4 regions of the Streptomyces flaveolus genome follow, and region 4 is predicted to be linked to each of the others. Evidence: riboswitches for the same ligand, from Rfam matches in the RefSeq annotation. Region 4 holds a riboswitch; each other region holds the start of a gene.

Region 1 (5,530 bases), on a different contig from region 4:
CGTACGACAGCAGATGCGTGGGCCGGTCGGCCAGCGCGGCGATGTCCAGCGCGGCGAGCGCCTCCTCGACCCGGGAGCGGACCTCCGGATCCGGCAGCCCCAGGTTCAACGGCCCGAACGACACGTCCTGGGCGACGGACGCGGCGAACAACTGGTCGTCCGGGTCCTGCACCACCAGCTGCACGGTGGTCCGCAACCGGGTCAGCCCCGCCCGGTCGTACGTCACCGGCCGCCCGTCGACCGTCAACTGACCGGCATGCGGCCGCAGTCCGCCGCTGAGCAGCCGCATCAGCGTCGTCTTGCCGCTGCCGTTGCGGCCCAGCAGCGCCAGCGCGCGCCCCTCGCGCACCTCGAAGTCCAGGCCGCTCAGCACCACCGGCCCCTCCTCGTACCCGAACGACGCGTCCCGCAGGGCGACCAGGGCAGGTGCGACGGGCTCGTTCACGACAACGGCCTTTCCAGTACGAAGGTGAGGGCGGCCAGCGCCGCCAGCAGGGTGACGCTCGCCGCCGTGAAGGGCACGGAGACCCGGGCCTCGGGCACCAGGACGCGCAGCGTGCCGTCGTAGCCGCGCCCCGCGAGCCCGGCCTGCAGCCGCGTCGCCCGGTCGAAGGCCCGCACGAACGCGGTGGCGCCGAGCCCGCCGAGCGAACGCCAGGCGGCGGCCCGGGTGGTGTGCCCCAGCCGCGCGGCCTGCGCCTCACGGATCCGGCGCACGGAGTCCAGCAGCAGGAAGCTCATGCGGTACGTCACCAGCGCCACGTCCACCACTGGCGCGGGCACCCCGGCCCGCACCAGACGGGGCAGCAGGTCGGACATCGGCGTGGTGAACGCGAACAGCAGCACCCCGAGGGACGCCGCCGACGTGCGCAGCAGCAGCTCCCCGGCGCGCACCGCTCCGCCGTCCGCCGCGCCCACGAAGCCGTCCGGGCCCCCGACCCGCACCAGCAGCGGCAGCGCGCCGGTCACGCAGAACCCCAGCGGCACCCGGTACGCCCGCCACAGCCGCCGCCGGGGCACACCCGCCGGGCCGAGCAGCACGGCCAGCGCCGCCACCAGCACCAGTGCCGCGCCCGGCCAGGGCGGCAGCGAGATCGCGAGCACGGTCAGGCCCAGCCCGAGCACGGCCTTGTCCACGGGGTGGCGGTGGCGCCACCGGCTGCTGTGCGCCGCCGCGTCGATGGGCAGCACTCAGTCCCCTTCGGGCGTGTGCGTGGCCTGCCGGGCCGCCCGCTCCTCGCCCTGCCGGCGTCCCCGGCGCAGACCGAAGTAGTAGGCCAGCACGCCCGCGCCGAGCGCCGCCTGCAGGGAGAACAGCGCGGACTCGATCTCCCCGGACGGCGGCTTGTACAGCGGCGAGAACCACGGTTCGTAGTCCGGCTCGATCTCCGTGATCGCGGTCTCCGCCTCGCCGTCGGAACCGGCGAACGGCTCCTTCTTGTGGTCGCCGAGACCGAGCACCAGCGGCAGCACCGCGAGCGCGGCCACCGCGACCAGCAGCAGGACGTTGATCTTCGTGTTGCGGCTCATCGGACGACCGCCTCCCCACGCTCGCCGGTGCCCGCCGGCAGTACGCCCAGCCGGGTCAGCTCGCCCTTGCTGGACTGCACCAGCAGCCGCATCACGACCACCGTGAGCAGGCCCTCGCTCACCGCGAGCGGGATCTGCGTGACGGCGAAGATGGACCCGAACTTGCCGAGCGCGCCCAGGAATCCGCTGCTCGGGTCGGGAAAGGCCAGCGCGAGCTGCACGCTGGTGACGCAGTAGGTGGACAGGTCGGCGGCGAACGCCGCGCAGAACACCGTGACCATCAGCGGTGCCCCGTACCGGCGCAGCAGGCGGTAGGTGCCGTATCCGGCCCAGGGGCCGGCGATCGCCATCGAGAAGGCGTTGGCGCCGAGCGTGGTCAGACCGCCGTGGGCGAGCAGCAGTGCCTGGAAGAGCAGGGTGATCGTGCCCAGGACCGCCATGATGGGCGGCCGGAACAGGATGGCGCCCAGACCGGTCCCCGTGGGGTGCGAACAACTCCCGGTGACGGAGGGCAGTTTCAGGGCCGACAGCACGAACGTGAAGGCTCCGGACGCCCCGAGCAGCAGCGTGCTCTCGGGATGTTCCCTGACCTCACGGGTGAGTGACCGTACTCCGTGGACGACGAACGGCGCGGACGCGACACCCCAGGCGATCGCGTGCGCCGGAGGCAGAAAGCCCTCGGCTATGTGCATGGCTCAGCAGACCCTCTCCAGCACCTCGTGGATGGACGACGCGCCTTGGCCGGTCTCCTGGCTGACGGGTACCACCGCCCGAACTCCGCCTTCCCGGGTCCCAAGGACCCAGTGGCTGCCCGTCAGTGGGCTGGAGCCGGACTTCCCGATCACAGTGGCGAGGGCCGCACCGGTACTTCACCGGATTTCCCGTTCACCAAGGCGTGGCGACAGTAGTGCGCCCGCGAGGGTGGTGACAAGCAGGCCTCCCCGCGGGCGGCCCCCGCCGGGCCGGTGGCCGCGGGAACATTCCGCGCCGGTGCTCCCTCGTACGGTGCCGCCGTCCTCGCGCGACGTGGCGAAGATCTCCTCACGCCCGCGGCGGAGGGGGAGGTGGCGGGTCGTCACGGGCGGGGCTGTCGTCGGTGCGCCGGACCACCCGCGAACGCAGCTGCTGGCCCAGTGCCGTGCCGGCGGCGGTGAGGAAGACGAAGCTGTAGAGGATCTGCAGGATGGCCACGACCCGCGCCGTCTGGCCGTGCGGGGTGATGTCCCCGTAGCCGACGGTGGCGAGGGTGACGACGGTGAAGTACAGGGAGTCGACCCGGGTGCGCAGCCCGATGAACTCACCGGGCTGCTTGGCCAGGACGTAGTAGGTCGCGGCGAAGACGTGCACCGAGAGCAGGATCAGCAGGGCGATGACCACGCCGGGATGGGTGTCCGTGCGGCCGGTGAGGACATGGCGGATCTGCCGCAGCAGCAGCGCTGCCACGACCGCCAGGGCCAGGGCGAACAGGAGCCAGCTCAGGACGGGGCGGTGGGGGCCCAGCCGGTCGAGCGGCAGCAGGAAGTAGGCCACGACCAGGCCGGCGGCCGCGCAGACCCGCACCAGCCAAACCCGCGCCGAACGCGACGAGGCGCCGGACCCGGCCCGGTGCTCCCGCCCGCCGCCCCCGCGACCGGTCACCGGTCCGGCTCCGCCCCGGGGTCGGCCCGCGGCCGCGGATCCGGCTCCGCCCCGCGGTCCGGCCCCGGTCGCACCGGCGCCTGCGCCGCCTCCGTCTCCGGCGGGTTCCGGCGGACCGCCTGGGCGACGATGAAGGCGACCACCGACGCGACGACGATCAGCGGCATCTGGTCGTGCGCGTCCCTGCCCACCAGCAGGACCGCCAGTACCGAGCCGGCCAGCGGCAGCCCCGTCACCGCGGCCGCGGCGGCGGAGATGCCGAGGGCGAGGGCCGGTGTGACGCCGAAGCCGGGCAGGCCCGAGCAGGCCAGGGCCGTCGCCGTGCCCAGCAGCACGGAGGGGAAGATCGGACCGCCGCGCAGACTGCCCAGCGCGATGCCCCACGCCAGTCCCTTGCACGCGACGAGCGCGACCAGCGCGCCCACCGACCAGGCGTGCGGATGCGCGGCGAGCTGGGCGAGAGCCGCCTGCCCGGACAGCGCCGCCTCCGCCGGCGAACGGCCGGTGATCAGGGCGTAGGCGGCGATGCAGACACCGACCGCCGTGGCGCACAGGACGATGCGGACGGCCGTGCGGTGTTCCGTCCAGGTGACGGTGCGGCGGCCCAGCGCGCGGGCGAGCGTGATCAGCACCGCGATCAGCGCCGCCGTCGGGATACCCCACAGGAAGTCGCCGGCGTCGGGGGCGGTGTTCGGCGGCACGTCGGGCAGGGACAGCGCGCCGATGTCCAGGCCGGTCCAGTTTCCGAAGCCGGTGAAGACCAGGGCGCCCGTCGCGCTGGCCAGCAGACAGGGCAGCAGCAGGGCGACCATCCGGGCGCCGGCGAGGCCCGCGCCCTCGATGAGCAGGACGGCCGCCGCCACCGGGCCGCCGAGGATGGTGGAGATCGCGGCGGTGGAGCCCGCCGTCGCGAGGATCGCGCTCGCCCTCGGATCCGCGTGCGCGCCCGCCCGCCGCACCGCGAGCAGGGCGAGCCCGCTGCCGACGGCCATCAGGGGGGCCTCGGGCCCCAGGACCACGCCGAGCGGCAGGGTGGCCAGCGCGGCCAGGACGGCGCCGGGCAGGGCCTTCGGCCCGACGGGCGCGCCGCCCAGCCCGTTCACCGGCAGATGCCCTCCGGCACCCGGCATCCGGGTCACGATCGGCGCCAGGATCAGCCCCGCCAGCACCAGCGCGGGCAGCGGCCACCACCAGGGCGGGGTGCCGTACCCGGCGGCCTCCGGCAGCGACGTCCACACCCAGTGCTGGAGCTCGTGCTGGAGGGCGACGAAGAAGAAGCAGGCCAGCGCGATGGGAACGCCGAGCAGCACGCACAGCAGCAACAGCAGCAGGTAGCCGTGGCTGAGCAGGGTGCGCCGCAGGGACTGCTCGGCCCGGGCCGGGACGGCGTTCGCCGGTGCGGCCGACGGGCTCTCGGGCGCCGTCACCGGGCCGTCCGGCGCCAACCCGGCACGGGCCGGGCGAGCGGCGGCAGGGGCTGAGTCGTCACGGGCCCTCCCATGGTCCGCCCACCTCCCGGCGCGGACCGGCGGCCCGTCGCGCGTGCATCGTGTGTGCTTCAGTAAACGCGAGGCGGCGAGGGCCCGCATGCCACGAACCGCCCTCCGGGCGTAGAGCCCCGGACAGCCCGGCCCCGCCCCGCCCGGACCCCCATGCGCCGGACCGCCACCAGCGGGCTCGTCCCGCCCCGGGCACCGCTCGGTGTGCGGAGCGGGAGCCCGTCGCGCGGCCGCTCCGCCCGGGTGACGCGTGCGGTTCACCGGCATCGGCGGGCGCGCGGGCCTGCTCGTCCTGCCAGGGGCACCGCTCGGCGTGCGGTGGGAAGACCGCCGCCCCGGGGTACCTGCGCGGCACACCGGCACCGGCGGCAGGGGCGGCCCGGCTCACCCCGCGGATCCGCGGTTCCGGGTGGCGGTGAGCGCCGGGACGGTCGCGGACCGTGTCGCTGTTGGGCCGAACGGGTGAGTTGACGTAAGAATTGGCTGGTGCACGCATTGAAGGCGAGTGGAATCGGGGGAGCCGGTGAACAGCTACGACGTCACCGATGAACAGTGGGAAGGGCTCGCCCAGGTCGTTCCGTTGCGCGGGCGCGACGCCTGGCCGTCGTCGGTCGGTCATCGCGCGCTGCCGGAGGCGGAGACGGAGGCACGGCGGCGCTTCGTCGTCCTGCGGGTCAACGTCTTCGCGGACGCCCGCGAGGTCGCCGAGACACTGATGTCCGGTATCCCGGTGCTCCTGGACCTGACCAACGCCGAGACCGAGGTCGCCAAGCGCGTCCTGGACTTCAGCACGGGCGTCGTCTTCGGTCTGGCCAGCGGCATGCACCGGGTCGACCGCAACGTGTTCCTGCTGACCCCGTCCG
Region 2 (5,530 bases), on a different contig from region 4:
CCCGAGGAGCGTGGCGGCCGGGCCGTGAGACCCAGGTGGGTGACGAGCGCCGACACGACGTACACCGCCGCCGCGAGCAGCAGGCAGGCACGGGGGGACAGGAGCACCAGCAGAGCGCCGCCCGTCGCGAAACCGGCCATCTGCATCAGGCCCCAGAGCATGTTGTACACCGAACGACCGAGGACATAGCCGTCCTTGGACAGGATCTCGTTCATCAGCCCCCCACGCACCCCACCGCCCAGCGACGCGACCAGGCCCTGCAGCAGTACGACGGCGAAGACCGCCCGGACGGGCAGACCGGGCAACGCCAGCACCGCCGTACCGGCCGCGAAGGCGAGACCGAGACCGGACAGGACCGCCCGTGGGGGCAGGCGGTCGGCGCCCGAGAGCAGGAACACACCCCCCAGCAACTGCGCGAGCTGCGGCCCGAACATGCTCACCGCCGACAGGAACGGGGAGCCGGTGGCCCGGAACACCAGCGTGCCGAGGGCCAGGCCGCCGATCGTCTGGGCCGCGGCGAAGGCGGCGAAGGAAAGCAGGAACGGAGTGAACTCCGGGGTGCGGAACAGGGAGCGGTAGCTGCGCATGCGTCGAAGTCTCGGATCGGCCGGGGCGGCGTGTGTACTGTTTCGCCGACACGCGAAAGGTCGTACGTATGGGCTTGTGGCAGATCGGCACCGACACCCTCGCCCGCAGCCGGTTCGTGCTCTCGCCGTTCGCCGAGACGTTCGCGAGCCTGAAACTGCTGCACGCGGGGACCGGTGCCCACCAGGGCGAGGAGGCCTGGCTGCACACGCACCTGCCCGGTTACCGCGCGCGCCTCGCCGCCGACCCGGTGGCCGCCCCGCTCGTGCGGGCGGCACTCGGCACCTCCTGGATCGCCGACTTCTTCTGCCCCACCTCGTGCATCGGCGAGAGCTTCGAGGAGACCGTGACCCGGGTGCGGGCGACCCCGGCCCGGCAGGCCCGGGCCGACCTCGGAGTGTCTCTCGGCGGCCCGCTCCCCGCCGTGCTGGAGCGGGACGACCTGCCCGAGCGGGCGACCGTGCTCCTGACGTACGTCTGGGACGAGACCGTACGGCCGTACTGGGAGCGCCGGCGGCGCATCCTGGAGGCCGACATGGTCGCCCGCATGGCGCAGGTGAGCCAGGGCGGCTGGGCGGCCGTGCTGGACTCGCTGAAGCCGGGGGCGCGGTGGATCGGGGAGAGCCGCCTCCAGGTCAACCCGAACGCCCGTCCGCCACGGGAGATCGCCGCGGGGGCCGACCTGCTGTTCATGCCGGTCACGCCGAGGACCAGTTGGGTGTCGTGGGAGGGGCAGGAACGGTACGCCGTCGTCTACCCGTGTCTCGGCGTGCTGGCCGACGACCACGACCGCCGGCCGGTACCGGCCGCCCTCGGGGCGCTCATGGGTACCGCGCGGGCGGGACTGCTGGTGCTGCTCGGGACTCCCATGAGTACGACCCAGCTGGTCGCCGTCACCGGGAGGGGCCTGGGATCGGTGGGCGGGCATCTGCGGGTGCTGCTGGAGGCGGGCCTGGTGCAGCGGCGAAGGTCCGGGCGGTCGGTGCTGTACGTCCGTACGGCGGCCGGGGAGGTGCTGGTGAAGGCATCGGGGGCGGGCACCGACGAAGGCGGGGAGCCGGAACAGCGAAAGGCCGGGAGCCCGCCCGTACGAACGCCGTGAGGCTGGACCGAGGAGTTCCGTCCCTCGACCGGACGCTCACGCGCCGCAGCGTGAGCTCCTGCTCGGACCCGCACCTCCGGTGTCGTGCTGCCCCGGACGACCAGCCGGGGCGGGATCGTCAGGTCGGAGTCGGGCACGTCGTTCTCCGGGGCGGGCAGCTTCGTCGCCGCGCGCTTCGTCCCGGGAGGGGCCGGGGGCGGCGCCTCCGACATGGCCAGCCCCCGGTGGTGTGCGCGATCCGTGGCCGTCCGGGCAGGCCGGGGCAGACGCCGGGCGAGGGTTCGACGACGGGGCGGTGATCCAGGGAGCGTCGACGAGCTCGTCGACTGCACCGAGTCGCGGGCGGCGAACATGCGGTTCTTCGGTACCCCTTTCACGCCGTGACCGATCGCACGGTCCGGCCCGACGGCGGACTTGATAGCCTCATCGGGCCAGTCGAGCCACACCCGAGGCCAGGGAATCCGGTGCGAATCCGGAACTGACGCGCAGCGGTGAGGGGGACGGGCGGGGCACTACGCCACTGGGAGACCGGGAAGGCGCCCCGACCGGACGAACCCGAGTCCGAAGACCTGCTGGCACCTCCGCACCCCGGCGTGGAGGAACGTCCGTAGGCCAGGCTCCGCGTACGAGCCCCGACCCCAAAGGCATGCCCGTGCTCCGCAGCCCCGCCCTTCACCGCACTCCGGCCCTTCTCCTCTCGTCCGCCCTGCTGCTCACCGCCTGCGGCTCCTCCGGCGACGACGACGCGAAGCCGGAGAGGACCTCTGCCGCCGGCTACCCGGTCACCCTCGACAACTGCGGCCACAAGGTCACCCTGAAGTCGGCCCCGAAGCGGGCCGTATCCCTCAACCAGGGCACCACCGAGATCCTGCTCTCCCTCGGCCTCGCCGACCGCATGGCCGGTACGGCCACCTGGACCGACCCGGTGATGAAGGGCCTGGAGAAGGCGAACGCGACCGTGCCCCGGCTCGCCGACAACAACCCCTCCTTCGAGAAGGTCCTGGACGCCGAACCCGACCTCGTCACCGCCTCGTTCGTGTCCACCCTCGGCAAGGGCGGGGTCGCCACCCGCGACCAGTTCGAGAAGCTCGGCGTGCCCACCTACGTATCCCCGTCCGACTGCTCGGCGGGCAAGGACAACGACAGCGGCGGCGACGGATCGCGCAGCGAGCCGCTCACCCTGGAAACCGTCTACGGCGAGATACGCGACCTGGCCCGCGTGTTCGGCGTCGAGGAGCGCGGCGAGAAGCTCGTCGCGGACCTGCGGCAGCGGGTGAGCACGGCCACCGCGGGACTGGGCGCCTCGGACGTCTCCCTCATGTACTGGTTCGCCAACTCCCAGTCGCCCTACCTGGCCGGCTGCTGCGGCGCGCCCGGCGCCATCACCCGCGCGGTCGGCGCGAAGAACGCCTTCGCCGACACCCATGACGAATGGCCCCAGATCAACTGGGAGACCGTCGCCGACCGCGACCCCGACGTCATCGTGATCGGCGACCTGACCCGAAAGCAGCAGACCGCCGAGACGGCCGAGGCGAAGATCCGCTTCCTGGAGACCGACCCCGCCACCCGCAATCTCACCGCGGTGAGGAAGAAGCGGTACGTCCTGCTCAGCGGGCAGGCGATGAATCCGTCCGTCCGGACGATCGAGGGGATCGAGAAGGTCGCGGCCGGGCTGCGCGACTTCGGGCTCGCCAAGTGAGCACCCGCAGCCTGCTGCTGACCGGCGGCGGCCTGGCGGCGCTGATCGCGTCGATCGCCGTGGCCGTGACGATCGGACCGGCCGACATCTCCACCGGCGACGTGTGGGCCGCCGTCGCGGCCCATCTCGGCCTCGGTGAGAGCACCTTGGCGCCGCTGCGGGACGGAATCGTGTGGAACCTGCGGATGCCGCGCACCCTGCTCGCCGCCGTATGCGGGGCCGGACTCGCGGTGTGCGGCACGGTCATGCAGTCGCTGCTGCGCAACCCGCTCGCCGACCCCTTCGTCCTCGGGGTCTCCTCGGGCGCGTCCACGGGAGCGGTCGCCGTGGTCGTGCTGGGCGTCGGCGGGGGAGCGGTGTCCCTGTCGGCAGGCGCCTTCCTCGGGGCCCTGCTCTCCTTCGGCCTGGTGCTGCTGCTCAGCCACACCCTCGGCGGCAGCACCGACTGGGTCGTGCTGTCCGGGGTGGCGGCCATGCAGCTGTTCTCCGCGCTGACCTCGTTCATCGTCCTCACCTCGGCGGACGCGGAGACGACCCGAGGCGTGCTCTTCTGGCTGCTCGGCTCGCTCACCGGTGCCGACTGGGGACAGGTACTGCTCTGCGCCGTCGCCCTGGCCGTGGTCCTCGTCATCTGCCTCGGGTACGCCCGTACGCTCGACGCGTTCGCCTTCGGCGACGAGGCCGCCGCCGGACTCGGGGTCCAGGTCGCCCGCACCCGCCTGGTCCTTCTCTCCCTGACCGCGCTCCTCACCGCCGCCCTGGTCAGCTGCGCCGGCGCGATCGGCTTCGTCGGCCTCGTCCTCCCGCACGCCACCCGTGCCCTCACCGGCTCCGGGCACGCCCGCCTGCTCCCGGTGACGGCGTTGACCGGAGCCGTCTTCCTGGTCTGGGTGGACACCGTCGCCCGCACCGTTCTCGACCCCCAGGAGGTTCCCGTGGGCGTGGTGACGTCCCTCATCGGCGTGCCGGCGTTCGTGGCCGTCCTCTACCGCGGACGGAGAAGGGCATGAGCAGCCTGCACGCGGACCGCGTCGTACGGCGCACCGGCGACAAGGTCGTCGTCGACGGCGTCACCCTCACCCTGCGCCCCGGCGAGACCGTCGGCTTGCTCGGCCCCAACGGCTCGGGCAAGACGACGCTGTTGAGGCTGCTGTCCGGGCTCCTGGCGCCCAGTGCCGGAGTCGTGACCCTGGACGGGCGCCCGCTCACCGAGGTCGGCCGCCGATCCGCCGCCCGCCGGATCGCCACCGTCGAGCAGCACGCCCACACCCAGACCGAACTGACCATCCGGGACGTCGTCGCCCTCGGCCGCATCCCACACCGCCGAGCCTGGACCCCGCCGACGGCGGCGGACGCGGAAGCCGTCACCCAGGCCCTGCTGCGCACCGGACTGACCGACCGGGCCGGTCAGTCCTGGCACAGCCTCTCCGGCGGCGAACGCCAGCGGACCCAGATCGCTCGTGCCCTCGCCCAGGAACCCCGTGAACTCCTCCTCGACGAACCCACCAACCACCTCGACATCCAGCACCAGCTCGACCTCCTGGAACTGATCGCGAGCCTGCCCGTCACCACCGTGATCGCCCTGCACGATCTCAACCTCGCCGCGATGTACTGCGACCGTGTCCTCGTCCTCCGCGACGGCCGCGCGGTCACCGAGGGCACCCCGGCCGAGGTCCTCACACCCACCCTCATCGCCCAGGTCTACGGCGTCCACGCCGAGGTCACCCACGACCCCGGCCACCCTGTGATCCGCTTCCTGCGCCCGGCCGCCCGGGAAGAATCTCCCCGGAAAGGGGGTGGGACGAGCGATGCCTCGACAGCGCCCTGAAGCGGCTGACACGGACCGCACCGCCGCCGGACCGGCACCGTGCCGCGTCGTCGTCTGCCGGGACTGCTGCTGCGGCACTTCGAAAGTCACCGGTGTGGATCACGACCGGCAACTCGCGCGCCTCGCCGAGGAGGTGCCCGTCCGCGTCTCCGACTGCCTCGACGTGTGCGAACACGCCAACGTGATCGTCGTCCAGCCCTCCGCCGCGGCCCGCGCCGCAGGGGCCCGCCCCGTCTGGCTCGGCCTCGTCAACGACCCCGGCGCCACGGAGGACATCGCCGCCTGGGTCCGGGCCGGCGGTCCCGGCACCGCCCCC
Region 3 (5,530 bases), on a different contig from region 4:
CTGCCGCATCGAGTCGGTGTTCATGCCCGGGAGGCCGTCACCGCACAGGTCGCGCGCGAACTGCAGCTCGGCCTCGACGGCCTCCCGCAGCATGTCGGTGACCTGCTGCCGCAGCTCGTCGTCGAAGAGGTCCGGCTCCTCCTTGCGGACGGTGTCGACCACGTCGAAGGCGAACGACATGTGCATCGTCTCGTCGCGGAACACCCAGTTGGTGCCGGTGGCCAGGCCGTGCAGCAGGCCCCGGCTGCGGAACCAGTACACGTAGGCGAAGGCGCCGTAGAAGAACAGGCCCTCGATGCACGCGGCGAAGCAGATGAGGTTGAGCAGGAAGCGGCGGCGGTCGGACCTGGTCTCCAGGCGGTCGATCGACTCGACCGAGTCCATCCACCGGAAGCAGAACTCGGCCTTCTCCCGGATCGAGGGGATGTTCTCCACGGCCGCGAAGGCGGCGGCGCGGTCGTCCGGGTCGGGCAGGTAGGTGTCGAGGAGCGTCAGATAGAACTGGACGTGGACGGCCTCCTCGAACAGCTGCCGGCTCAGGTACAGCCGCGCCTCGGGGGAGTTGATGTGCTTGTAGAGGGTCAGCACCAGGTTGTTCGCGACGATCGAGTCGCCCGTCGCGAAGAAGGCCACGAGCCGTCCGATGAGGTGCTGCTCCTCGGGGCTGAGCTTCGCGAGGTCGGCGACGTCCGAGTGGAGGTCGACCTCCTCCACGTGCCAGGTGTTCTTGATGGCGTCCCGGTAGCGCTCGTAGAAGTCCGGGTAGCGCATGGGGCGGAGAGTCAGTTCGAAGCCCGGGTCGAGCAGGTTCTTCGTGGTGTCGTTCATCACTGGCAGGCCTCGCAGGACTCGGGGTTTTCCAGGGAGCAGGCGACCGCTTCGGGGTCCGGGGCGGCCTGCACGGGCACGGTGGCCCGGCCGGCGGCGCGGGCGATGCGGGTCGCCGGGCGGGAGCGCAGGTAGTACGTGGTCTTCAGGCCCTGCTTCCAGGCGTACGCGTACATCGAGGAGAGCTTCCCGATGGTCGGCGTCTCCAGGAACAGGTTCAGCGACTGGGCCTGGTCGAGGTACGGGGTGCGGGCGGCGGCCATGTCGATCAGGGCGCGCTGCGGGATCTCCCAGGCGGTGCGGTACAGCGCGCGCACGTCCTCGGGGATCCACGCGAAGTCCTGCACCGAGCCGTTCGCCTCGCGCAGCGCCTCACGGGTGCGGGCGTCCCACACGCCCAGCCGCTTGAGGTCGTCGACCAGGTACGAGTTGACCTGGAGGAACTCGCCGGACAGCGTCTCGCGCTTGAACAGGTTGGACACCTGCGGCTCGATGCACTCGTAGACGCCCGCGATGGAGGCGATCGTGGCGGTCGGCGCGATCGCGAGGAGCAGCGAGTTGCGCAGCCCGGTCGTCGCGATGCGCTCGCGCAGGGCAGCCCAGCGCTCCGGCCAGGCCGCCCGGACGTCGTAGTGGTCGGGGTGCAGCACGCCCCGGGCGGTACGGGTCTTCTCCCAGGCCGGCAGCGGACCGTTCCGCTCGGCGAGGTCGGCGGACGTCTCGTACGCGGCGAGCATGATCCGCTCGGCGATGCGGGTGGACAGGTCCCTGGCCTCGGGGGAGTCGAAGGGCAGGCGCAGCTGGAAGAAGACGTCCTGCAGGCCCATCGCGCCGAGGCCGACCGGGCGCCAGCGGGCGTTGGACCGGCCCGCCTGCTCGGTCGGGTAGAAGTTGATGTCGACGACCCGGTCCAGGAAGGTGACGGCGGTGCGGACGGTGGCGTCCAGCCGTTCCCAGTCGATGTCGCCGCCGGTCACGAAGGCGCCCAGGTTGACCGACCCGAGGTTGCAGACCGCGGTCTCCCCGTCGTCGGTGACCTCCAGGATCTCCGTGCAGAGGTTGGAGGAGTGGACGGTGTGGCCCGGCTCGGCAGTCTGGTTGGCGGTGCGGTTGGCGGTGTCCTTGAAGGTCATCCAGCCGTTGCCGGTCTGCGCGAGGGTGCGCATCATGCGGCCGTACAGCTCACGGGCCGGGAGGGTCTTCCTGGCCAGGCCCTTCGCCTCGGCCTCCCGGTAGGCCGCGTCGAACTCCGCGCCCCACAGGTCGACCAGCTCCGGCACGTCCGAGGGCGAGAACAGCGACCAGGGTCCGTCCGCGTCCACCCGGCGCATGAACTCGTCCGGGATCCAGTGGGCGAGGTTCAGGTTGTGCGTGCGGCGGGCGTCCTCGCCCGTGTTGTCCCGCAGCTCCAGGAACTCCTCGATGTCGGCGTGCCAGGTCTCCAGGTAGACCGCCGCCGCGCCCTTGCGCCGGCCGCCCTGGTTCACCGCGGAGACCGAGGCGTCCAGCGTCTTCAGGAACGGGACGATGCCGTTGGAGTGCCCGTTGGTGCCGCGGATCAGCGAACCCCGGGCGCGCACGCGGGAGTAGGCGATGCCGATGCCGCCGGCGTGCTTGGAGAGGCGGGCGACCTGGTGGAGGCGGTCGTAGAGGGAGTCCAGCTCGTCCTTGGGGGAGTCGAGGAGGTAGCAGGACGACATCTGGGCGTGCCGGGTGCCGGAGTTGAAGAGGGTGGGGGAGGAGGGCAGGTAGTCCAGGCGGCTCATCAGCCCGTAGAGCGCGGCGACCTCGTCCACCGAGCGGAGTGTGTCGTCCTCCGCGAGCCCGGCGGCCACGCGCAGCAGGAAGTGCTGGGGGGTCTCGACGACCTTGCGGGTGAGCGGGTGCCGGAGCAGGTAGCGGCTGTACAGCGTGCGCAGCCCGAAGTAGCCGAAGCGGTCGTCGGCGGCCGGGTCGGTCAGCGCGTCCAGGCGGGCCGCGTGCAGCCGTACGAACCCGGCGGTGCGGTCGGCGATCAGTCCCTCGCGGTGGCCGGTGGCGACGGACTCGGTGAAGGAGGTGACGCCCTGGGAGGCGGCCTCGGCGCGGATGCCGATGGTCAGCAGCCGGGCGGCCAGCCGGGAGTAGACCGGGTCCTCCGAGATCAGGCCGGCCGCGGCCTCCGTGGCCAGCTCCCGCAGCTCCGCCTCGTCGGCCCGCGCGGACCGGCCGCGCAGTGCGGCGGCGGCGACCCGGCCGGGGTCGGCGTCGGGGAGGTCGGCGGTGAGGTCGGTCAGGGTCCGCAGCAGGGCGGCACCGGGTCCGTCGGCTTCCTCGGTCACGGGGGTCGCAGAAGCCGTCGCAGCGGACGCTGAGACCGGGTCGGCTGGCGCGATGGTCACGTGGGGCACTCCCTCGCTCGGCACGGGGCCAGGCGGAGGGCGGGGGCAGCTCACGAGCGCACGCGGCGTCGCGTCCACCGGCCCATTCCGCGAGGCCCGGACGTCATGGCACCCGGACCGGGACGGCCGGGCGCACTGTCGGCAGGTCCTCGGACTGAAGCCCGTGCGCGCTCACGCGGGTACGCGAACACACACAAGTACACCGTTGCGGGACAGTTCCGGATTCGCACCGGATTCCCCTGCGGCGACAGCGAGCATGAGCATACATCTTGTGCCGGGTTCCGCGAGCACCCCCAGATGTTGTGCCGCGCCGGTGTCAGAGCGTCAGTTGGTAGGTGAGCAGCGTGATGTCGTCGAGCTCCGGCAGCGGGTTCCAGTCGCGGTCGGGCGTGCGGGTGAAACCCAGGCGTTCGTAGAGCCGGTGGGCGGTGCGCATGGTCCGCTGGGTCGACAGCACGACGCGTGCGCAGCCCTCGACGGCCCGCGCGCGGTCGACACAGGACCGTACGAGGGCCTCGCCGACACCGCGTCCCCGCGCGTCGTGGGCGACGGCGAGCATGCGTATCTCGGCCTCGCCGGGCCGGGCGATGTCGGCCATGGGGCCGCCGGACGGCACGAAGGTCACGCCGCCGAGGACGCGGCCGTCCGCGGCGGCGACCAGGAGCTCCGCGGCGGCGGCCCGCTTGGCCGCGTTCCGCAGTTCGCCGAGGTAGGGGTCGCTCCCGCCGAAGTCGAGGAGGCCGTCGTGGAGATAGGCGTGGGCAGTGATGTCGCCGAGGGCCCCGTACTCGTCGGGTGACGCCGGCCGGATCGCGAAGTCCATGGGCCGAGTGTGCCCGACGGGCACGACGACGGGCCGCCGGATTTCTCCGACGGCCCGTCGCTCGCGGGGGATCAGTGCGAGGTGCCCGCGGTGGCCGGGGGCAGCTCCACCTGGACGCCGGGGTCGCCCGCGTCCGCCGTGTAGTCGCTCGGCCGGGTCTCGTCGATGCCGTCGGGTGCCTTGGCGGCCTTCAGGACGAACGTCAGGACCACGGTGACCAGGACGTTCAGCACGAACGCGGTGAGACCGATGTAGCCGATCTCGCCGATGCCCGGGATCTCCTTCGAGGAGCCGCCGAAGTGCGCCTGCGTCGGCGAGGCGACCCCGTACGCGGCGGCCGTGCCGTAGACCATGCCGACCGCCCAGCCGGCGAGCAGGGCCCAGCGGTGGAACCAGCGGGTGAACAGGCCGCCCACCAGGGCCGGGAAGGTCTGCAGGATCCAGATGCCGCCGAGCAGCTGGAAGTTGATCGCGACCGTCTTGTCCATCGTCAGGACGAAGACCAGGGCGCCCACCTTCACCAGCAGCGACACCAGCTTGGAGACCTTGGTCTCCTGCGCCGGGGTGGCGTCGGGCTTGATGAAGTCCTTGTAGATGTTGCGGGTGAAGAGGTTCGCTGCTGCGATCGACATGATCGCCGCCGGGACCAGGGCACCGATGCCGATCGCCGCGAAGGCCACGCCCGCGAACCAGTCCGGGAACATGTCCTCGAACAGCTGCGGGATCGCCAGCTGGCCGTTGCTCACCTTGACCCCGGCCGCGATCGCCATGAAGCCCAGCAGGGCGAGCAGGCCGAGCATCAGGGAGTACAGCGGCAGGATCGTGGTGTTGCGGCGGATCACCTCACGGCTGCGGGAGGACAGCGTCGCGGTGATCGAGTGCGGGTACATGAAGAGCGCGAGCGCCGAACCGAGCGCCAGCGTGGCGTACGTCCACTGGCTCGCCTCGCCCGGCACCACCGCGCCGCGCGGCTTCCCGGTCGCCTCGTTGGTCTGGCTGAACGCCTCGCCCGCCTTGGCGAAGATGTCGTCGAAGCCGCCCAGCTTGATCGGGATGTAGATGATCGCCACCGCGATCACGAGGTAGATCAGCGTGTCCTTCACGAACGCGATCAGCGCGGGGGCGCGCAGACCCGACGAGTAGGTGTACGCCGCCAGCACACCGAAGGCGATCAGCAGCGGCAGGTCCTTGACGAACCAGTTGGTGTCCTCGCCGCCGCCTACGCCCATCACGTCCAGTACGGCCTGGATGCCGACCAGCTGGAGCGCGATGTACGGCATCGTGGCGAGGATGCCGGTGACGGCGACCGCGAGCGACAGGCCCTTGGAGCCGAACCGGCCGCGCACGAAGTCCGAGGTCGTCACGTAGCCGTGCTTGTGGGAGACCGACCACAGGCGGGGCAGGAAGGTGAAGATCAGCGGGTAGACGAGGATCGTGTACGGCACCGCGAAGAAGCCGGACGCGCCCGCCGCGTAGATCGCCGCCGGGACGGCCACGA
Region 4 (5,530 bases):
CTCGGCGGCTGGCGCATCATCCGCACCATGGGCAAGGGCCTGACCGACCTCCAGCCGCAGCAGGGCTTCGCCGCCCAGACCAGCGCCGCCACGGTCATCCTGGCCTCCTCCCACCTCGGCTTCTCCCTCTCCACCACGCACTCGGTCTCCGGCTCGGTCATGGGCGCGGGCCTCGGCCGCAAGGGCGGCGTGGTCCGCTGGTCCACGGCCACCCGCATGTTCGTCGCCTGGGGCCTGACCCTGCCGGCCGCGGCCCTGGTCGCCGCGCTCGCCGAGTGGGTCTGCGGCTTCGGTGACTGGGGCACGGCGCTCGTCGCGGTCTTCCTGGTCGCCTCCAGCTTCGCGATCTGGCGGATCTCCCGGCGCGAGGTCGTCGACCACACCAACGTCAACGGCGACGACGCGCCGGAGCCCGAGCCGGCCGGCGTGGTGACCACGGCGATCGCCGCCGTGACCCCGCCCCCGGCGGGCGTGAGCGAGGAGCTCACCGCCACCGTCGCGGCCCCGCCCGCCGGCGCCGACACCAAGACCCCGTCGGCCGTCACCACCGTCTGAGCCCGCGTCCGGGTACGAAGGAAGAGAACCGCCATGACAATCGACTGGGCAGCCCTCGGCTCCGTCTTCGGGGTCAGTCTCGTGGCCACCGTGGCTCTGGTGGCCCTGTTCACCCTCGGCATCGTCGGCCTCTCCCGCCAGGAGCGGGCCACCGCCCAGGGCGGCTCCGCGGTGCTCGCGGTCACCGGCGCCTACGCCTGCTTCGCGGCCTGCGCGGCGGCGGTGGCGTACGGGATCTATCTGATCGTCGCCTGACCGGCAGGGCGCACACCGTGCGCGGGGCGCGGGACGGACTCCACCGTCCCGCGCCCCGCTGCTTTTTCCGTGCCGGCGCACACCACCCGTGTGTGGGCCTTCGCACACTCCCCCGCCGCAGGTCAACAGCAAGTTGACGGGTGTTCGCGGGCCGTGGTGGACTGCCGGAGCCATTACGGCGGCAGGAGAGGAAGCCGGTGCGAGTCCGGCGCGGTCCCGCCACTGTCACCGGGGCAGTACGCACGTACGGCCCCGGGAGCCAGGAACTCTCACCGCCGATTTCGTCGAACCAGGGCGTGGACACCCTGAGTGAGGACATATCGCCATGCGCGGCTGCCGTTCCGGGCTCACCAGAGACGCACTTCCGCTGTCCCTTCCCACGGCCGGCTGAGCCGTGCGCGCCGAACGCGTCTTCGCGTACGGCGCCGCCGCCGGCCTTCTCGGCGACCTCCTCCTCGGCGATCCGCGCCGCGGACACCCGGTCGCCGCGTTCGGCCGTGCCGCCGGTGCCGTGGAACGGGTGCTGTGGCGTGACCACCGCGGCTGGGGCGCGCTGCACACCGCCGTGTGCGCCGGTGGCGCCGTCGTCCTCGGAACCGCCGCCACCCGCGCCGTCCGCCGCTCCCCCGCCGCCTTGGTCGCACTGACCGGCGCCGCCGCCTGGGCCGTCGTGGGCGGGACCTCGCTGGCCCGGGAGGCCCGCGCCGTCGGACGGGCGCTGGAGGCCGGGGACGTCGAGGCGGCCCGGGCCCGGCTGCCGCATCTGTGCGGACGGGACCCGCAGGCGCTGGACGCCGACGGGATCGCCCGGGCCGTCGTGGAGTCCGTCGCCGAGAACACCTCCGACGCGGTCGTGGGCGCCCTGGTGTGGGGCGCCGTGGCGGGAGTGCCGGGGCTGCTCGGCTTCCGGGCCGTGAACACGCTGGACGCCATGGTCGGCCACAAGTCCCCCAGGTACCGCCGCTACGGCTGGGCCTCGGCCCGCCTCGACGACCTCGCGGGCTGGCCGGGCGCCCGCCTGACCGCCGCCTTGACCACCGTGGCCGGCGGCGACCCCCGGGGCGCCGTGCGGGCCTGGCGTGCCGACGCCGCGCGGCACCCGAGCCCCAACGCCGGGCCCGTGGAGGCGTCCTTCGCGGGCGCCCTGGGCGTGCGGCTCGGCGGGACGCTCTCGTACGGCGGCCGGGTCGAACACCGGCCGGTGCTCAACGGGGCGGCGGGACGCGCCGTCCGGGCCGGATCCGGCGACATCGAGCGGGCCGTACGGCTGTCCCGGCGCGTGGGCTGGCTGGCGCTGGGCGTGTGCGCGGGCGCGCGGCTGCTCGTCCGCGGGGTCAGCAGGAAGGGACGTACGTCATGAACGGTGGCCTCCTCGTCGCCGGCACCACCTCCGACGCCGGCAAGAGCGTCGTCACCGCCGGGATCTGCCGCTGGCTGGTGCGCCGGGGCGTCAAGGTCGCGCCCTTCAAGGCGCAGAACATGTCGCTCAACTCCTTCGTCACCCGCGAGGGCGCCGAGATCGGGCGGGCGCAGGCCATGCAGGCGCAGGCGTGCCGCGTCGAGCCGACCGCGCTGATGAACCCGGTGCTGCTCAAGCCGGGCGGCGAGCAGAGCAGCCAGGTCGTGCTGCTCGGCAAGCCGGTCGGGGAGATGAGCGCCCGCGGCTACCACGGCGGGCGGCAGCGGCAGTTGCTCGGCACGGTGCTCGACTGCCTGGCCGAGCTGCGGGGCACGTACGACGCGGTGATCTGCGAGGGGGCGGGCAGTCCGGCCGAGATCAACCTGCGCCGCACGGACATCGTGAACATGGGGATCGCCCGGGGCGCCGGGCTCCCGGTCCTCGTCGTCGGCGACATCGACCGCGGGGGCGTCTTCGCGTCCTTCTTCGGCACGGTGGCGCTGCTGTCGCCCGAGGACCAGGCGCTGGTCGCCGGGTTCCTCGTCAACAAGTTCCGGGGCGACGTGTCACTGCTGGAGCCCGGCATCGACATGCTCCGGGGCCTCACCGGGCGGCGGACGTACGGCGTGCTGCCCTTCCGGCACGGGCTCGGGATCGACGAGGAGGACGGGCTGAGGGTCTCGCTGCGCGGGACGGTGCGGGAGTCCGTGGTCGCGCCGCCGGTCGGCGAGGACGTGCTGCGGGTCGCCGTCTGCGCGGTCCCGCTGATGTCCAACTTCACGGACGTCGACGCGCTGGCCGCCGAACCCGGTGTCGTGGTGCGGTTCGTGGACCGGCCGGAGGAGCTGGCCGACGCCGACCTGGTGATCGTGCCGGGGACGCGCGGGACGGTACGGGCGTTGGAGTGGCTGCGGGAGCGGGGGCTCGCGGAGGCGATCGCGCGCCGGGTCGCCGAGGGCCGGCCCGTGCTCGGCGTCTGCGGTGGCTTCCAGCTCCTCGGCGAGCACATCGAGGACGAGGTCGAGTCCCGCGCCGGGCACGTGGACGGGCTCGGACTGCTGCCCGTGCGGGTGCGGTTCGCCCGCGAGAAGACCCTCACGCGGCCCGTCGGCGAGGCCCTCGGCGAGCGCGTCGAGGGGTACGAGATCCACCACGGGGTCGCCGAGGTGACGGGCGGCGTCCCCTTCCTGGACGGCTGCCGGGTCGGCCAGACCTGGGGCACCCACTGGCACGGCTCGCTGGAGTCGGACGGCTTCCGGCGGGCGTTCCTGCGCGAGGTGGCCGCCGCCGCGGGCCGCCGCTTCGTGCCGGCCCCCGACACCTCGTTCGCCGCGCTGCGCGAGGAGCAGCTCGACCGGCTCGGCGACCTGATCGAACAGCACGCGGACACGGACGCGCTGTGGCGGCTCATCGAGTCCGGCGCGCCACAAGGACTGCCCTTCATTCCACCGGGAGCGCCCGCATGAGCACAGTGTTGTTGTTGTCGACCGCCGACACGGACCTCCTGGCGGCCCGTGCGTCGGACGCCGCCTACCGGATCGGCAACCCGACCCGGGTCGACGTCCGGGAGGACCTGCCGGGGCTGGTCGAGGGCGCCGACATCGCCGTCGTACGCCTGCTCGGCGGCAAGCGCGCCTGGGAGGACGGGCTCGCCGCGCTGAAGGCGTCCGGGATTCCGACCGTGCTGCTCGGCGGCGAGAGCGTGCCGGACGCGGAGCTGATGGCCGAGTCGTCGGTGCCGGCCGGTGTGGTGGCGCAGGCGCTGCGCTATCTGGTCGAGGGCGGCCCGGACAACCTCACGCAGCTCGCCGGGTTCCTGTCGGACACGGTGCTGCTGACCGGCGAGGGCTTCGACGAGCCGCGGAAGATGCCGGAGTACGGCGTCCACGGCTCCCGGTCCTTCGTGGAGGGCCGCCCGACGGTCGGCGTGCTCTTCTACCGTGCCCACCAGCTCAGCGGCAACACCGCGTTCGTGGACACGCTGTGCGACGCGATCGAGGCGCGCGGCGCCAACGCGCTGCCCGTGTACTGCGGTTCGCTGCGCGGCGCGGACCCCGCGCTGTACGAGCTGCTGGGCCGGGCCGACGCCCTGGTCGCCACCGTCCTCGCCGCGGGCGGCACCCACGCCTCGCAGGCGTCGGCGGGCGGCGACGAGGAGGCGTGGGACATCGGCGCGCTGGCCGACCTGAACGTCCCGGTGCTGCAAGGGCTCTGCCTGACCTCGTCCCGGGCCGCCTGGGAGGCGTCCGACGCGGCGCTCTCCCCGATGGACGCGGCGATGCAGGTCGCGATCCCGGAGTTCGACGGCCGCCTGATCACGGTGCCGTTCTCCTTCAAGGAGCAGGGCCCCGACGACGTGCCGGTGTACGTGGCCGACCCCGGGCGGGCCGGGCGGGTCGCCGGGATCGCCGTGCGGCACGCGGCCCTCAAGCACAAGCCGAACGCCGAGAAGAAGCTCGCGCTGGTCTTCACCGCGTATCCGACCAAGCACTCCCGGGTCGGCAACGCGGTGGGGCTCGACACCCCGGCGTCCGCGGTCCGGGTCCTGGACGCGCTGCGGGACGCGGGGTACTCGCTCACCGACTACCCGTCCGGCGGCGACGAGCTGATCCACCGGCTGATCGAGGCCGGCGGTCACGACGTCGAGTGGCTGACGGAGGACCAGCTGGCCGCGGCGCCCGCGCGGGTGCCGCTGGCGGACTACCGGGCCTGGTTCGGGAAGCTGGACCCGGAGCTGCGGGACGCGATGACCGAGGCGTGGGGCGAGCCGCCGGGCTCGCTGTACGTCGACGGGGACGACATCGTGCTGGCCTCCCTACGGTTCGGGAACGTCGTCGTCATGATCCAGCCGCCGCGCGGCTTCGGGGAGAACCCGATCGCGATCTACCACGACCCCGACATGCCGCCGTCCCACCACTACATGGCGGCGTACCGGTGGCTGGAGAACAGTTTCGGCGCCGACGCGATCGTGCACATGGGCAAGCACGGCACGATGGAGTGGCTGCCCGGCAAGGGCCTCGGGCTGAGCGGCGGCTGCGCGCCGGACGCGGTGCTGGGCGATCTGCCGCTGATCTACCCGTTCATCGTCAACGACCCCGGCGAGGGCACCCAGGCCAAGCGGCGCGGGCACGCCACGGTGGTCGACCACCTGGTCCCGCCGATGGCCCGTGCCGACACCTACGGCGACCTGGCCAAGCTGGAGCAGCTGCTCGACGAGTACGCGCTCGTCTCCGACCTGGATCCGGCGAAGGCGCCCACGGTCCGGGCGCAGATCTGGACGCTGGTCAAGGCGGCCGAGCTCCACCACGACCTGCACGTGGA

The links. A riboswitch is a leader RNA that binds a small molecule or an ion and turns the genes downstream of it on or off. The one in region 4 is predicted to bind cobalamin.
Region 1: another riboswitch for cobalamin. It lies ahead of ACIRG6_RS27580 (energy-coupling factor ABC transporter permease); the one in region 4 lies ahead of ACIRG6_RS32145 (cobalamin biosynthesis protein).
Region 2: another riboswitch for cobalamin. It lies ahead of ACIRG6_RS07905 (ABC transporter substrate-binding protein); the one in region 4 lies ahead of ACIRG6_RS32145 (cobalamin biosynthesis protein).
Region 3: another riboswitch for cobalamin. It lies ahead of ACIRG6_RS10465 (ribonucleoside-diphosphate reductase subunit alpha); the one in region 4 lies ahead of ACIRG6_RS32145 (cobalamin biosynthesis protein).

Annotation. Positions count from the first base shown of each region.
Region 1 is NZ_JBIWKU010000010.1:98,924-104,453, reverse strand. It holds gene ACIRG6_RS27595 (ATP-binding cassette domain-containing protein) at 1-445, opposite strand, end outside; gene cbiQ (cobalt ECF transporter T component CbiQ) at 442-1,191, opposite strand; gene ACIRG6_RS27585 (energy-coupling factor ABC transporter substrate-binding protein) at 1,192-1,530, opposite strand; gene ACIRG6_RS27580 (energy-coupling factor ABC transporter permease) at 1,527-2,222, opposite strand; cobalamin riboswitch at 2,253-2,438, opposite strand; gene ACIRG6_RS27575 (potassium channel family protein) at 2,572-3,066, opposite strand; gene ACIRG6_RS27570 (chloride channel protein) at 3,165-4,595, opposite strand; gene ACIRG6_RS27565 (cell division protein SepF) at 5,191-5,530, shown strand, end outside.
Region 2 is NZ_JBIWKU010000002.1:565,449-570,978, reverse strand. It holds gene ACIRG6_RS07915 (MFS transporter) at 1-587, opposite strand, end outside; gene ACIRG6_RS07910 (ArsR/SmtB family transcription factor) at 656-1,687, shown strand; cobalamin riboswitch at 2,103-2,278, shown strand; gene ACIRG6_RS07905 (ABC transporter substrate-binding protein) at 2,334-3,386, shown strand; gene ACIRG6_RS07900 (FecCD family ABC transporter permease) at 3,383-4,396, shown strand; gene ACIRG6_RS07895 (ABC transporter ATP-binding protein) at 4,393-5,214, shown strand; gene ACIRG6_RS07890 ((2Fe-2S) ferredoxin domain-containing protein) at 5,195-5,530, shown strand, end outside.
Region 3 is NZ_JBIWKU010000003.1:205,720-211,249, reverse strand. It holds gene ACIRG6_RS10470 (ribonucleotide-diphosphate reductase subunit beta) at 1-828, opposite strand, end outside; gene ACIRG6_RS10465 (ribonucleoside-diphosphate reductase subunit alpha) at 828-3,209, opposite strand; cobalamin riboswitch at 3,333-3,473, opposite strand; gene ACIRG6_RS10460 (GNAT family N-acetyltransferase) at 3,526-4,032, opposite strand; gene mctP (monocarboxylate uptake permease MctP) at 4,104-5,530, opposite strand, start outside.
Region 4 is NZ_JBIWKU010000013.1:177,457-182,986, reverse strand. It holds gene ACIRG6_RS32155 (inorganic phosphate transporter) at 1-555, shown strand, start outside; gene ACIRG6_RS32150 (hypothetical protein) at 589-810, shown strand; cobalamin riboswitch at 951-1,098, shown strand; gene ACIRG6_RS32145 (cobalamin biosynthesis protein) at 1,205-2,170, shown strand; gene ACIRG6_RS32140 (cobyric acid synthase) at 2,167-3,675, shown strand; gene cobN (cobaltochelatase subunit CobN) at 3,672-5,530, shown strand, end outside.